Regions from separate parts of the Streptomyces sp. NPDC088116 genome, predicted to be linked through region 3. Evidence: riboswitches for the same ligand, from Rfam matches in the RefSeq annotation. Region 3 holds a riboswitch; each other region holds the start of a gene.
What was found. A riboswitch is a leader RNA that binds a small molecule or an ion and turns the genes downstream of it on or off. The one in region 3 is predicted to bind cyclic di-AMP.
Positions count from the first base shown of each region.

Region 1: linked by a shared signal. The riboswitch ahead of ACIOJD_RS05050 (NlpC/P60 family protein) and the one ahead of ACIOJD_RS33375 (M23 family metallopeptidase) in region 3 are both predicted to bind cyclic di-AMP.
Region 2: linked by a shared signal. The riboswitch ahead of ACIOJD_RS17145 (peptidoglycan DD-metalloendopeptidase family protein) and the one ahead of ACIOJD_RS33375 (M23 family metallopeptidase) in region 3 are both predicted to bind cyclic di-AMP.
Region 4: linked by a shared signal. The riboswitch ahead of ACIOJD_RS20180 (M23 family metallopeptidase) and the one ahead of ACIOJD_RS33375 (M23 family metallopeptidase) in region 3 are both predicted to bind cyclic di-AMP.

Region 1 is NZ_JBIUTF010000001.1:1,152,011-1,155,210, forward strand. It holds gene pcrA (DNA helicase PcrA) at 1-721, opposite strand, end outside; cyclic di-AMP (ydaO/yuaA leader) riboswitch at 1,167-1,330, shown strand; gene ACIOJD_RS05050 (NlpC/P60 family protein) at 1,338-2,600, shown strand; gene ACIOJD_RS05055 (hypothetical protein) at 2,683-3,036, opposite strand.
Region 2 is NZ_JBIUTF010000004.1:29,643-32,842, reverse strand. It holds gene ACIOJD_RS17160 (helix-turn-helix domain-containing protein) at 1-81, shown strand, start outside; gene ACIOJD_RS17155 (DUF6126 family protein) at 190-312, shown strand; gene ACIOJD_RS17150 (tyrosine-protein phosphatase) at 358-1,170, opposite strand; cyclic di-AMP (ydaO/yuaA leader) riboswitch at 1,639-1,797, shown strand; gene ACIOJD_RS17145 (peptidoglycan DD-metalloendopeptidase family protein) at 1,802-2,737, shown strand; gene ACIOJD_RS17140 (SGNH/GDSL hydrolase family protein) at 2,941-3,200, shown strand, end outside.
Region 3 is NZ_JBIUTF010000012.1:21,066-24,265, reverse strand. It holds gene ACIOJD_RS33380 (PP2C family protein-serine/threonine phosphatase) at 1-829, shown strand, start outside; cyclic di-AMP (ydaO/yuaA leader) riboswitch at 1,178-1,332, shown strand; gene ACIOJD_RS33375 (M23 family metallopeptidase) at 1,344-2,375, shown strand; gene ACIOJD_RS33370 (tetratricopeptide repeat protein) at 2,434-3,200, opposite strand, start outside.
Region 4 is NZ_JBIUTF010000004.1:742,090-745,289, reverse strand. It holds gene ACIOJD_RS20185 (M16 family metallopeptidase) at 1-876, shown strand, start outside; cyclic di-AMP (ydaO/yuaA leader) riboswitch at 1,064-1,229, shown strand; gene ACIOJD_RS20180 (M23 family metallopeptidase) at 1,243-2,019, shown strand; gene ACIOJD_RS20175 (GntR family transcriptional regulator) at 2,354-3,043, shown strand.

The DNA.
Region 1 (3,200 bases), on a different contig from region 3:
GGTACATCCGGTAGGCCTCGGCGAGCATCTTCTCGAAACCGTCGGCCGCCTGGTCGGCGAAGGTCTCCTCGTCGATCAGCTCGTTCTTCAGATTCGAGATCTTGGCGCTGAAGGACTTGGGCGGGTAGCGCTTGGGGTCGAGGTCCAGATCACGGCAGACCAGGGCCATCAGACGCTTGGAGTCGGCGGCGTCGTAGATCGAGAACGACGAGGTGAACCCGAGCCTCTTCGACTCGCGCCGCAGGATGCGGATGCAGGCGCTGTGGAAGGTCAGCACCCACATGGCGGCAGCGCGCGGGCCGACGAGGTCGGCGACGCGCTCCTTCATCTCCCCCGCGGCCTTGTTGGTGAAGGTGATCGCCAGTATCTGGCCGGGGTGGACATGGCGGGTCCCCAGCAGATGTGCGATCCGGTGGGTCAGGACCCGGGTCTTGCCGGAGCCGGCTCCGGCCACGATGAGCAGGGGCGAACCGGTGTGCACGACGGCCGCGCGCTGCTCCTCGTTCAGCCCTTCGAGCAGCGCGGCCGGATCCACCACGGTGCGCGGGGCCCCGTCGCGGTGGTAGGCGTCCCGAACCGGTGGCGCGTCGAAGGCACCCTCGAAGAGGTCGTCGGGGACCTGCTCCGGGGCGTGCTCGGCATGGTCCTCGGGCGGCGGTGGATGCTCGTCGCCGGAGGGCTGGAGGTCCGCCAGGAAACTGTCGTCAAAGAGGCTGCTCATCGCTTTACGAGTCTAGGCTCCCGGACTGACAGCCCGCGCCCGCCTTCGGAAGTCTCCCGGCGTATCCGGCGGGGGCACCCGGTGTATCCGGCGGGGGCACCCGACCCAGGCCTCCCCCACGGCCGCGTGGTCTCCATGGACCGGGCACCCTCCCCGTACACGTCATGCGTACATGTCGTGGTGGCCCTCCGTACACATCGTCGCGCGCACGTCGCTTCGGAGTCCCGCGCAACCTCCGGCGACCTGCCCGGCGGACGTGCGGAACGGCCGGAAATATCACGCAACGTAATGGCGGACTTACCCACCAACACCCCCGCACACCGCGCGGGCAAATGTCACGAAAACGTATCGGGCATATCGGCCATCCGCCTTCACACAAGCGCCACACTTTGGCTAGCGTGCTCCGTCAGGCAGCCCGTACCCTCCCCGGCGATCCGCGCCAAGCGGGCGGCCCGTGCCGAATTCGACCTTCCTGTGAGGAAGTTCGGAACCGGGGACCCACTCTGCACGACCGGGGTGAATCGGGCCGTACGTTCCAGGCCCGTAGGGCAGCCTTCCGTTCCGCCCGAACCCGACAGCTAACCCGGTAGGCCGTCCACGGAAGGAGATGCCGACCTTGGCGTCGCATCGCAAGCCGCGCAACCGTAGCGGAGTACGCGCCAACTCCCCGGCCGTCGGAGTCACGACGGCCGCTCTCGCTTCGGTCACGCTGCTCTCGACACAGAACGCGCACGCCGCGCCCACCGAGCCGACACCGTCCGTAGAAGAGGTACAGAAGAAGGTCGACGATCTGTACCGCCAGGCCGGGAGCGAGACCCAGCAGTACAACAAGGCCAAAGAAGCCACCCAGGAGCAGAAGCGCACGGTCGACCGCGCGCTGGACGACGCCGCCGAGCGCGCGGACAAGCTGAACGAGGCTCGCCGCAAGCTCGGCGGTTACGCGGCCACGCAGTACCGGGAAGGCGCGGTCACCCCGACCGCCGCCCTGCTGTTCGCGGACAGCCCGGAGGAGTTCCTCGAACAGAAGCAGGTCACGGACCGGCTGACCGACCGTCAGCAAGGGGCCGTCGCCGAGTACCAGTCGCAGCAGGCCGCCGCGACGAAGCAGCGGGCCGAGGCGACGAAGAGTCTGGAGTCGCTCTCCGACTCGCAGGCATCCCTGCGCACCAGCAAGGAGAGCGTCCAGAAGAAGCTCAGCGCGGCGCGGGCGCTGCTGTCGAAGCTGACGGCGGAGGAAAAGGCGCGACTGGCCGCGCTGGAGCGCAAGAAGGAAGACGAGGCCCGCCGCAAGGCGGAGGCGAAGGCCAAGGAAGACGCTCGGGCCAGGGCCGAGGCCGAGCGCCTGCGCGAGAAGCAGGAACAGGAGCAGGAGCAGGAACAGGAGAAGCGGCAGGGCGAGGAGAAGGCCGAATCCCCGTCGACCGGACCGGACAACGGGACCGGCACCGGCACCGGCACCGGCTCGGGCTCAAGTACGGGTACGGGTACGGGCACCGGGACCGGCTCGGGGGCCGCCGACAGCGCGCAGACCACCAAGGCCGCGAAGGTCCTCGCCTTCGCCCGCGCCCAGATCGGCAAACCATACGTCTGGGGCGCGACCGGCCCCAGCTCGTACGACTGCTCGGGCCTGACCCAGGCCGCCTGGAAGGAGGCGGGCGTGGAACTTCCGCGTACCACCTGGGACCAGGTGAAGACCGGCACGCGCGTCGCGACGGAGGACCTCCGTCCGGGCGATCTGGTCTTCTTCTACGACGACATCAGCCATGTCGGCATCTACATCGGCGACGGCATGATGATCCATGCCCCCAAGCCGGGCGCGAACGTCCGCGAGGAGTCGATCTACTACATGCCGATCTACGGCAGCGTCCGCCCCGCCTGACCAGCGGCGGGCCGCTGAACTCACGTCCGTGGCCCGCGAAGCGCCGTCGAGCGCTCCGCGGGCCACCGCGGGCCCGACCCGCTCAGGTCCAGAGCGTGGCGATGAAGATGTTGACCACCGTCAGACCGCCCACCACGCCGAACAGCGGCTTCGAGGCGGCCTCGTCGTCCCGCTTCACGTACACCACACCCAGGATCACGATCAGGATCGCCAGCTTGATGCCGATCTTGATGTTGTCCAGGGTCTGACCGTCGGCCTGGTTGAGGCCCACCAGCACCATGCCGGTGATCAGCATCGTCAGCGCTCCGTGCAGCATCGGTGCGTCGAACCGTGCCGCGCCCGCGCTCATCGCCTTCATCTGTGTCAGAAAGCCGCCGAGCAGCGAGGCGATGCCGATGATGTGCAGGGCGACGAAGACATTGATGAGTACGTCCATGGCTCGGAGCCTAGCCATGGCCATATCACCACTCTCCGGTGAGGTGAGGCTTTCTGCCGTATCGGTCGGGTCCGACCGGAGATCGCCGCTCCGTCGCGATCGAGTTGATCACAAAGCGCAACAGATCATCCATCTCGCGCCAATACCGCCATGTCGACACTTGC
Region 2 (3,200 bases), on a different contig from region 3:
ACCGAGCTGCTTTTTGTCCACACCTTGCTGCAGAGCCCCGCCGCCGAGCTGTGCTTCGGCAGCGGGGCTCTTCGCAGCTGATCTTCCGGAGAAAGGCCTGTCACCATGACGGACAACGCGGACGACGTACTCGATTCAGGACGCTCGGCTCAAGGGCCGGCCGAGGCGGTGGGGCGCCCGGAGCAGGTGATGGATGAGGAGAAGTCGTTTCCCCGGGGGCTGGTCATCAGGCTCTTCGCCTATCTGGTGGCCGGCCATCTCTTCGCGGGCTTCCTCTATCTGCTCTTCACCGTGGGAGCGGAGGGCCGCTGATCCGGATCTTCGCGGGCCCGGACGTGCCTCACGGCTCGGTGAGGGTCAGCCTTCGTCGAGGAGGCGGGCGCGCAGCCGCTCACGGGTCTCCGGGGCGAGCCCCAGCCCCTCGGACAGATAGCGGTCGGTGCCGCCCCAGATCTTCTCGATGGTCTCGAAGGCCGCGGCGAGGTACTCGGCGCGGGCGTCGAAGAGCGGGCCGAGCAGCTCCATCACCTCCGGCGAGGTCCCCGCGGGTGACGTGTCGCTGCGGACGATCCGGTAACGGCGGTGTGGATCGTTCGACTTCAGGTAGTCCGCCTCGATCGCCTCGGGCTCGACGCCGACCGCCAGCAGGGACACCGCGACGGAGAGCCCCGCCCGGTCCTTGCCCGCCGCGCAGTGCATGAGAGCGGGGACGCTGTCCTCGGCGAGAGCGTGCAGGACACGGCTGTGCTCGGCGGTGCGGTCCGCGATGATCGAGCGGTACGAGTTGGTCATCCGGGCGGCGGCCTTGCCCTCGGCGAGGATCGAGTGCAGCTGCTCCAGGTCGCCGTGCCGGATCATCCGCCAGAACTCGGCGCCGTCGGCCGGGTCGGAGAGCGGGATGTTCACATGGCGTACGCCCGCCAGTTCCACATCCGCGCCGTCCAGCTTCAGATCGGCGGAGTTGCGGAAGTCGAAGATCGTGTGCAGGCCGAGGGTGGAGAGGAAGGCCGAGTCGGTCGCGGTGGCGTTCGCGAGATGGCCACTGCGGAAGAGTGTGCCGTACCGCACCTGCCGGCCGTCCGTGGTCGGAAGTCCGCCCACATCCCGGAAGTTGCGCACTCCGGTCAGCTCGGGCTCCGTCGACGGGACCCGCGGCACCTTCTGCGTCACGGCCTGCTCCTCCGTGTCCGCCGTCGGCGCTGCTCGCCGACGACACCGAATCCTGACCCTAGCTTCCTGACCGTATGACTTCCTGACTCTATGACATCTGTACCAGGGGTAATCGGTTCAATGGCGGGATTCGGATGTGCCGGTCGGTGATGGTCAGGGCGACTGGAGTTCACCCATATCCCGATCTGTCCGTATTGGTAAATTCCGCACAACATGCCCCACTCGTGGGGGAGATGACCCCCTACTCGTGAGCAGGATCATATCTGTGACGTTCCGTGGTGGCGCCGTGAATGCGAATTGCCGTGTCACACGGGCGGGGAAGATCGGTAATCCACGCAGTGTCACCGGCGGGCACGGGTAATGACGCAGCGCGTTCGGCCGCCGGGAAAGATCTGCTTGTTACGGCCGTCCGACTCGCTTACGTTCACTTTCAATCCGAGCGGAACGCCGAATCCTGCCGCCGCCCGGAATTCTTATCCACCCATCCACGCGTGGCAGGAGCGGGGGACCCAGGTAGTACGCCGTTCCGTAGCCACGGACGGCTTGGGGTTAAGTCGCGTGCCAGACGCGGCCGGGCATCTCCAGCCCGAACCCGACAGCTCACCTCGTAGGCGCCGGAGAGGAATTCGCCATGCCCGCGAAGGGTAAGCACCGCCGTCCCAAGGCCAACCCGATCTCACGCGGATTCATCGCCGCCGGTACGGGCGGCGCGGCCATCGCGCTCCCGCTCATCGGTGCCACCGGCGCGCACGCCGCTGAAAAGGCCGCGCCGGCCCCCGCGTCCACCCCCGAGAACACCGCCCGCAATGTCTCCGCCGTGCAGGCGCAGGGGGGCGCGAAGCAGGCCGCGACCCAGGTCTCGAAGACGTACGCCGTGGTCTCCGGCGACTACCTGTCCAAGATCGCCAACGAGCACAAGGTCAGCGGTGGCTGGCAGAAGCTGTACGACGACAACCGGTCGGTGGTCGGTGACGACCCGTCGATGATCCACCCCGGTCTGAAGCTGACCATCGGCGCGAAGTCCGCCGGCGGTGGCTCGGAGGCCCCGGCCAAGGCCGAGGCCCCGGCCAAGTCCTCCAGCGGATCCACCGCGAAGTCCTCGGGATCCGGGGCCGTCGAGCGCAAGGCTCCGGCCACCAACGCCGGCTCGCAGAGCAGCGGTTCGGACTTCGCCAAGCCCGTCGACGCGCCCGTCACCACCCAGTACCGCGCGTCCGGCGGCAGCTGGTCCAGCGGTTACCACACCGGCGTGGACTTCTCGGCGTCCTCGGGCAGCACCGTCAAGGCCGTCGGCGCGGGCACCGTCGTCTCGGCCGGCTGGGGCGGTTCGTACGGCAACGAGGTCGTCATCAGACACGACGACGGCAAGTACTCGCAGTACGGTCACCTGTCCTCCCTCGCCGTCTCCCCTGGCCAGAGTGTCGGCGAGGGCCAGCAGATAGGCCTCTCCGGCGCCACCGGCAACGTCACGGGACCGCACCTGCACTTCGAGATCCGCACCGGTCCGGACTACGGGTCGGACATCGACCCGCTGTCCTTCCTGCGCCAGCACGGCGTCAACGTCTGACCCGGTAGGTCATTCGCCTCTCCGCGCCTCCGCGTCTTCGTATTCTTCGCGCGGGCGTGCGCTGCCCGGCACCTTCGGTGCCGGGCAGCGTCTGTTGTCGCTATTCCCGCTTGGTCGAAAATTGACCGATGGTGTATCTCACCCCACGTCAACCCCTCCTTACGGTCGCGTAGGTCACATCTCCGGGTGGAGGATGTCCTGCTGTGGCAAACGACGATTCGAGAACAAGAAACAGTGGCGTATTCGGGTCGTACACGGCGCTCGGTGACAGCTTCACGGAGGGCGTGGGAGATCCAGGGCCCGACGGGGCCTTCGTCGGCTGGGCGGACCGGCTCGCGGTGCTGCTCGCCGACCAATTGCCGGACCCGGGAAAGGCCGCCGACACCGTTCACGGTGATTTCCGGTACGCGAATCTCGCCGTACGCGGCCGACTCCTCGACCAGATCGTGGCGGAGCAGATACC
Region 3 (3,200 bases):
CATCAACGCGGTCGTGCGCCGCAGCGGTCAACGGCTTGCCTCCGCCCGCATCATCGCCGAGACCGCCCAGCGCGCCGTGCTGCCCAGACCCGCGGAGCGGATCGGCGGGCTGCGTGTCGCGGCGCGGTACGAGGCGGCGCAGGAGGGCGCGTACATCGGCGGGGACCTGTTCGCCGTACAGGACACGCCGTACGGGGTGCGTCTGGTGGTCGGGGACGTACGGGGGAAGGGGCTCGACGCGGTCGAAGCGGTGGCGGTGATCATCGGGTCGTTCCGGGAGGCCGCCGAGCAGGAGAGCTCGCTGGAGGCGGTCGCACAGCGGCTGGAGCGCGCCCTGACGCGGGAGGGCACGCGGCGGGGCGGGCTCGACACCTTCGAGGGGTTCACGACGGCCGTGCTCGCCGAGATCCCGCACGGGGAGAACGTGGTGCGGCTGGTCAACCGGGGGCATCCCGAGCCGCTGCTGATGAACGGCGACGGCGCCGTACGGATGCTGGCTCCCAGCGACCCCGCGCTGCCGCTGGGGATGAGCGAGCTGGGCGCGTGGCCGGACCGCGCCGAGCAGTCCGCGTACCCCGCCGGCGCGACGCTGCTCTTCTACACGGACGGGCTCACCGAGGCGCGCGACGGCCGGGGGGTCTTCTACCTTCCGCGCGAACGGCTCGACGGGCGGATCTTCCAGGGGCCCGACGAGCTGCTCCAGGCGCTGATCGACGACGTACGGGTGCATACGGGCGGCGGGAGCCAGGACGACATGGCGCTGCTGGCGGTCAACCGGCCCGCGGAGGGGGAGCCGGAACGGCGCAGGGGCACGCCGGCCGTTCCGTGACGCCGCCCCCGGGGCCCTCCCGGCCTGTCGGAGCGCGAGGCCTGTGCGGCCCCTCGGAGCCCGTCGGCGGGTCCTCGTGGAGCCTTCATGGAGCCCTTCACGGTGCCTTCACCGGCGTCGGCCACTGTGGGTAGTCAACAGGTGCCCCTCCGCATAGCAATTGACGTACCGTCAGAATCGACGGGCACCCTGAATCGCTGTCAACTCGCCCCATTGCGCTCACGTGTGCCCTGATGTGTCCGTTGCGAAGTTGTTAACGATCATCAGGAACAGCTTGGAATAAGGCCCTGCTCTCTATTAACGTTCGATAACGCAGCGCGGTCGTCCCAGCCGTCGCCAGAGATGGCACCGTGCGCAGCGCCGAATTCCGCGAGGGAACCGGGGAACCACCAATTGGGGTGAATCGGACGTTCTTTGCTGCCTCCGTGCGGCAGAAGCGCCCGTAGGAGACCTTCCTGCTCCGAACCCGTCAGCTAACCCGGTAGGCGAGAAGGAAGGAAAGGAGCGCGCCCCCGTGGCGTCCAACAAGCCTGCCCCGGCAGCCCCCTTCGAAACTCTCTCCTACGGCAAGGAGCCGGAACCGGGCTGGGGAGAATGGAATCCCACCGAGGAGTCCGTCCGCCCCGTACGCGGCAGACACCGCGTGGCCGCCAAGCGCAACAACGGGCTGGCCCGCAGCTCCACGGTCCTCGGTGTCGGCGTCATCGCCGCCGTCGGCGCGGGCGGCATCGCCACCGCGCAGGACAAGCCCGCGGTCTCCATATCCCTGCCCGACGTGGTCGCGGACAACCTTCCGGACTCCAAGTCGCTGCCCGGTATGGGCTCCCTGGCATCGGACGACTCCGAGACGGACGTCCTGGCCAGCGCTCCGCTCACCTCCGCCGGTCTCACGGTCGCGGACACCGAACAGGGCGCCAACGCGGGCGAGGCCCTCCGCGCCCGCATCCTCCAGCAGGCGGAGCAGCAGCAGGGCGCCGCCGACGCCGTGCAGAAGGCGGCCACGGAGACGGCGGCGGCCGAGAAGGCCGCCTCGCAGGCCAAGGCCCGGCAGACCGACGCCGAGAAGAAGATCGAGGCGGCGAAGAAGAAGGCCGAGGCGGAGGCCAAGGCCAAGGCGGAGGCGGAGCGCCTCGCCAAGCTTGCCGCCAGCTACTCCCTCCCCACCTCCTCGTACACACTCACCTCCACCTACGGTGAGGCCGGTTCCCTGTGGTCCTCCGGCCAGCACACCGGCCTGGACTTCGCCGCCCCGACGGGTACGCCGGTCAAGGCCGTGCACAGCGGCACCATCAAGTCGGCCGGCTGGTCGGGCTCGTACGGCTACCGCACGGTGCTGGAGCTGGATGACGGTACGGAGATCTGGTACGCCCACCAGTCCTCGATGACCGTGAGCGCCGGCCAGAAGGTCAGCAGCGGCGAGGTCATCGGCCGGGTCGGCGCGACCGGCAACGTGACCGGCGCGCACCTGCACCTCGAAGTCCACACGCCGGGCGGCTCGGGCATCGACCCGATGAGCTGGCTGCGCGGCAACGGCATCAACCCCTGACGGCTGCGGTCCTCGTCGGCGCTCGCCCTTCCGTCCGCCCATGCGTGGCCGTGAGTCTCTATTCCCGGCCGTGAGCCTCGCGGGTGTCTTCAAGGAACTGGTGGGCGAGTTCGGTGAGGGGATGGTCGGGGCCGTAGAGGCGTTCGCGGTCGGCAAGCACCCTCTCGAAGAGGGCGGTGGCCGCGTCGACGTCGCCGGCGAGCTTGTGGGCGTAGGCGAGGTTGCTGCGGGCGGTGACGGTCTCGGAGTGGTCCGGCCCGTGGACCCGTTCGTAGTCGGCAAGGGCGCTGCGGTGGAGGTCGATGGCCCTCTCCAGGTCGCCCATGTCGCGGTAGGAACTGGCCAGGTTGGCAAGGGCGTTGATGGTGTGCGGATGGTCGGGTCCGTGAAGGCGCCGCATGTCCGTCAGGTTCCGCTGGTGCAGGTCCCGCGCTCGCGCCGGCTCGCCTCGCAGGGCGTAGAGGTAGGCGAGATTGGCGCGGGCGACGAGGGTGTCGGGGTGATCGGCGCCGTGTACGCGCTCGTGGTCGGCCAGGTTCTGCTGGTGCAGAGGGGTGGCTGTCTCAAGGTCGCCGGCGGCCCGGTGGGCACTGGCGAGGAAGCTGCGGGCGGCGAAGGTGGCCGGATGGCCGGAGCCCTGGAGCCGGGTGTTGATCTCCACCGCGCGCCGCGCGCAGGCTATGGCCGTGCTGGTGTGACCGTCGCCCTGAAGGTATCCGGAGGCGGCCATGAGCAGGCCGGCGGTGTGCAGGTCCTCCTCCGCCGGAGTCCGGTCGGTCAGGGCCAGCAGGTGCGGCAGGAGTTCGCGCCACCGGGGCCACCCGG
Region 4 (3,200 bases), on a different contig from region 3:
CGCATGTCACGACCGCGCCAGGGCACCGAGGAGACGGTCGGGAGCATCGACGCCGCGGGTGTGCGCGCCTTCTACGAGGCGCACGTACGCCCCGCCACGGCCACCGCGGTCGTCGTCGGCGATCTCACCGGCGTCGACCTGGACGCGGTGCTCGCCGAAACCCTCGGCACCTGGACCGGCAACACCGCCGCTCCGCGTCCCGTCCCGCCCGTGACCGCAGACGACACGGGCCGGGTGGTGATCGTGGACCGGCCCGGCGCCGTCCAGACCCAGCTGCTGATCGGCCGCATCGGCCCGGACCGGCACGACCGGGTCTGGCCCGCGCAGGTGCTCGGCACCTACTGCCTGGGCGGCACCCTCACCTCCCGGCTCGACCGGGTGCTGCGTGAGGAGAAGGGCTACACCTACGGTGTACGGGCCTTCGGCCAGGTGCTGCGCTCCTCCGCTCCCACGACGCCGGGCGGGGTGACGGGCGCCGCGATGCTCGCCATCAGCGGCTCCGTGGACACCGCGTCCACCGGCCCGGCGCTGGACGACCTCTGGACGGTGCTGCGCACCCTCGCCGCCGAAGGCCTCACGGACGCCGAGCGGGACGTCGCCGTGCAGAACCTGGTGGGGGTGGCACCGCTCAAGTACGAGACGGCGGCGTCCGTCGCGGCCACGCTGGCCGACCAGGTCGAGCAGCACCTCCCGGACGACTTCCAGGCGCAGCTGTACGCGCGCCTGGCCGAGACCGGCACCGTGGAGGCGACCGCCGCGGCCGTCAACGCCTTCCCGGTGGACCGGTTGGTGACCGTGCTCGTGGGCGACGCCTCGCAGATCGAGGAGCCGGTCAAGGCGCTCGGAATCGGCGAAGTGACGGTCGTCACCGGCTGATCCGGCCTCAGGAGGGAACCCCGGCGCCACTCGTCGCCGGGGTTCCCGTGGTATGTCCGTTTTGTTGGAGAGGTTGCCCGTCTGCCCTGTGGCGATGCCAACAAAACCTTCTGACTGTTTGGCGAACGAAAGATGACGCGCTTAGCGTCGGTCCGGCTGTTCGCCAGTTGCGCCGCACCGCGGCATCGGACAGTCATCGCCGAGTCCCCGTCAGGCGCGAGCCTGGGGAGCCGGGGACCCACACAGTCCCTGGGGTGAATCGGACGCCTTCGCGCACCGGCGCGGAGGGGCCCGTAGGAGACCTTCCTGCTCCGAACCCGTCAGCTAACCCGGTAGGCGAGAAGGAAGGAAAGGACCAGCCATCTCATGGCGTTCACCCGTGCCACCGGGAAGCATCGTGCCCGGAGCAGTATGAGCCGCAAGGGCGCGAGCGTCGCCGGCGCCGCGACTCTCACCGCGACCGGAGTCATCGGCACCCTGGCCTCTTCCCCGGCACTCGCCTCCACCACGGACGTCCAGGCGGCCCAGCAGACCGGCCTGGCCCAGGCCATCAGCATCGACGAGTCCCTCGCGGGCACGGTCGACACCCAGGCCGAGGCCCAGCGCCAGGCCGCTGCCCGCGCCAAGGCACAGGCCGCGGCGGAGGCGGAGGCGAAGCGCAAGGCCGTCGCGCGTGCCGAGGAGATCCGTGCCGAGGAGGCCCGTGCGGCCCGCGAGGCCGAACGCAAGCGCCTCAACGCCTTCCAGCTCCCGGTCGCCGGCTCGTATGTCACCACCGGCTACCAGAGCGGCGGCTCCCTCTGGTCCTCCGGCAGCCACTCGGGCATCGACTTCCGCGCGGCGTCCGGCACTTCGGTCGTGGCCGTCGGCGCGGGCACCGTGGTCGAGGCGGGCTGGGGCGGCTCGTACGGCAACAACATCGTGCTCGAGATGAAGGACGGCACGTACACCCAGTACGGCCACCTCTCCTCGATCGGTGTCTCCGTCGGCCAGAGCGTCACCCCGGGGCAGCAGATAGGCCTCTCCGGCGCGACCGGCAACGTCACCGGGCCGCACCTTCACTTCGAGGCCCGCACGAGCCCGGACTACGGCTCCGACATGGACCCCGTCGGCTACCTGCGCGCGCACGGCGTGAACGTCTGACGGCTCGGGCGCCCGGCCTCCGGTCGCCCGGCCGGGCGCTGACCGCTCCGACCGACGGTCACGGCCCCGACCGAACCGTCCGGCCGCTCCGATCACCCCGCTCGTCCGAAGGCCCCGGCCCGTGCCGGGGCCTTCGTGCGCTTCCGCGCGGTCCGGGGCCTTCCGTGCGGTCAGCGGTCCTGCGCACGGTCCGGGCCCTTCTGTTTACGTCGCTCTGGCCAAAAGATATCCATGGATTCCGGCCTCCCATCGGAAATTCGTGCTGATTGCAATAGAGTCACGGAACAGGCGTCAATCGGCAGAGTTTCGCGCGGATTAAGTCGGAGGTTCGGACATGCGCATTCCCGCGCACTCGGTATGCACGGCGATCCGCGACGACATCGTCTCCGGTCTGTTCGAGCGGGGCAGCCGGCTCACCGAGGAACAGCTGGCACGGCGCTACGGCGTCTCCCGCGTCCCGGTGCGCGAAGCCCTGCGCACCCTGGAGTCGGAGGGCTTCGTGACCACCCGCCGCCATGCCGGCGCGTGTGTGGCCGAGCCTTCGGAGCAGGAGGCGGGGGATCTTCTGGAGGTGCGGCTGCTGCTGGAGCCGCTGGGCGCCGCCCGCGCGGCACAGCGCCGCACGGAGGCCCATCTCAAGGTGCTGCGTGGCCTGGTCAGGCTGGGGCAGGAGCGGGCCCGCAGGGGCCAGGGCGAGGATCTGCGCTCACTCGGCGCCTGGTTCCACGAGACGCTCGCCCAGGCGTCGGGAAGCCCGGGGCTGACCGCCCTGCTCACCCAGACCAGGCACAAGATCGCCTGGATGTACGTGGTCGAGCAGCCCGCCCACCCCGTGGAGTCCTGGGCGGAGCACGGCGCGATCGTGGACGCGGTGGCCCGTGGTGACGCGGAGCGGGCGCGGGCCATGACCGCCCTGCACGCGGAGCGCACGGCGGTCGCCCACCGGCTGCGGAAACCGGGCCAGGTCCGGGAAAGGGTGAGGCCTTCGCAACATGCCGTAAACACCGCGAGCGCCCGTACTTAACAATTCCGCCGTATACAAAGAACATCAATACGCAGGACTTATTTCCTGCTGCCCGCGAACGTGATTCGTGAACGTGATCCATACACGTTTTCCGTACGTTTTTTCCGTGCGAGCTGTCGGCACAAAAGACCGGAGCCGTGGGGGTGGGGGTTTTAGA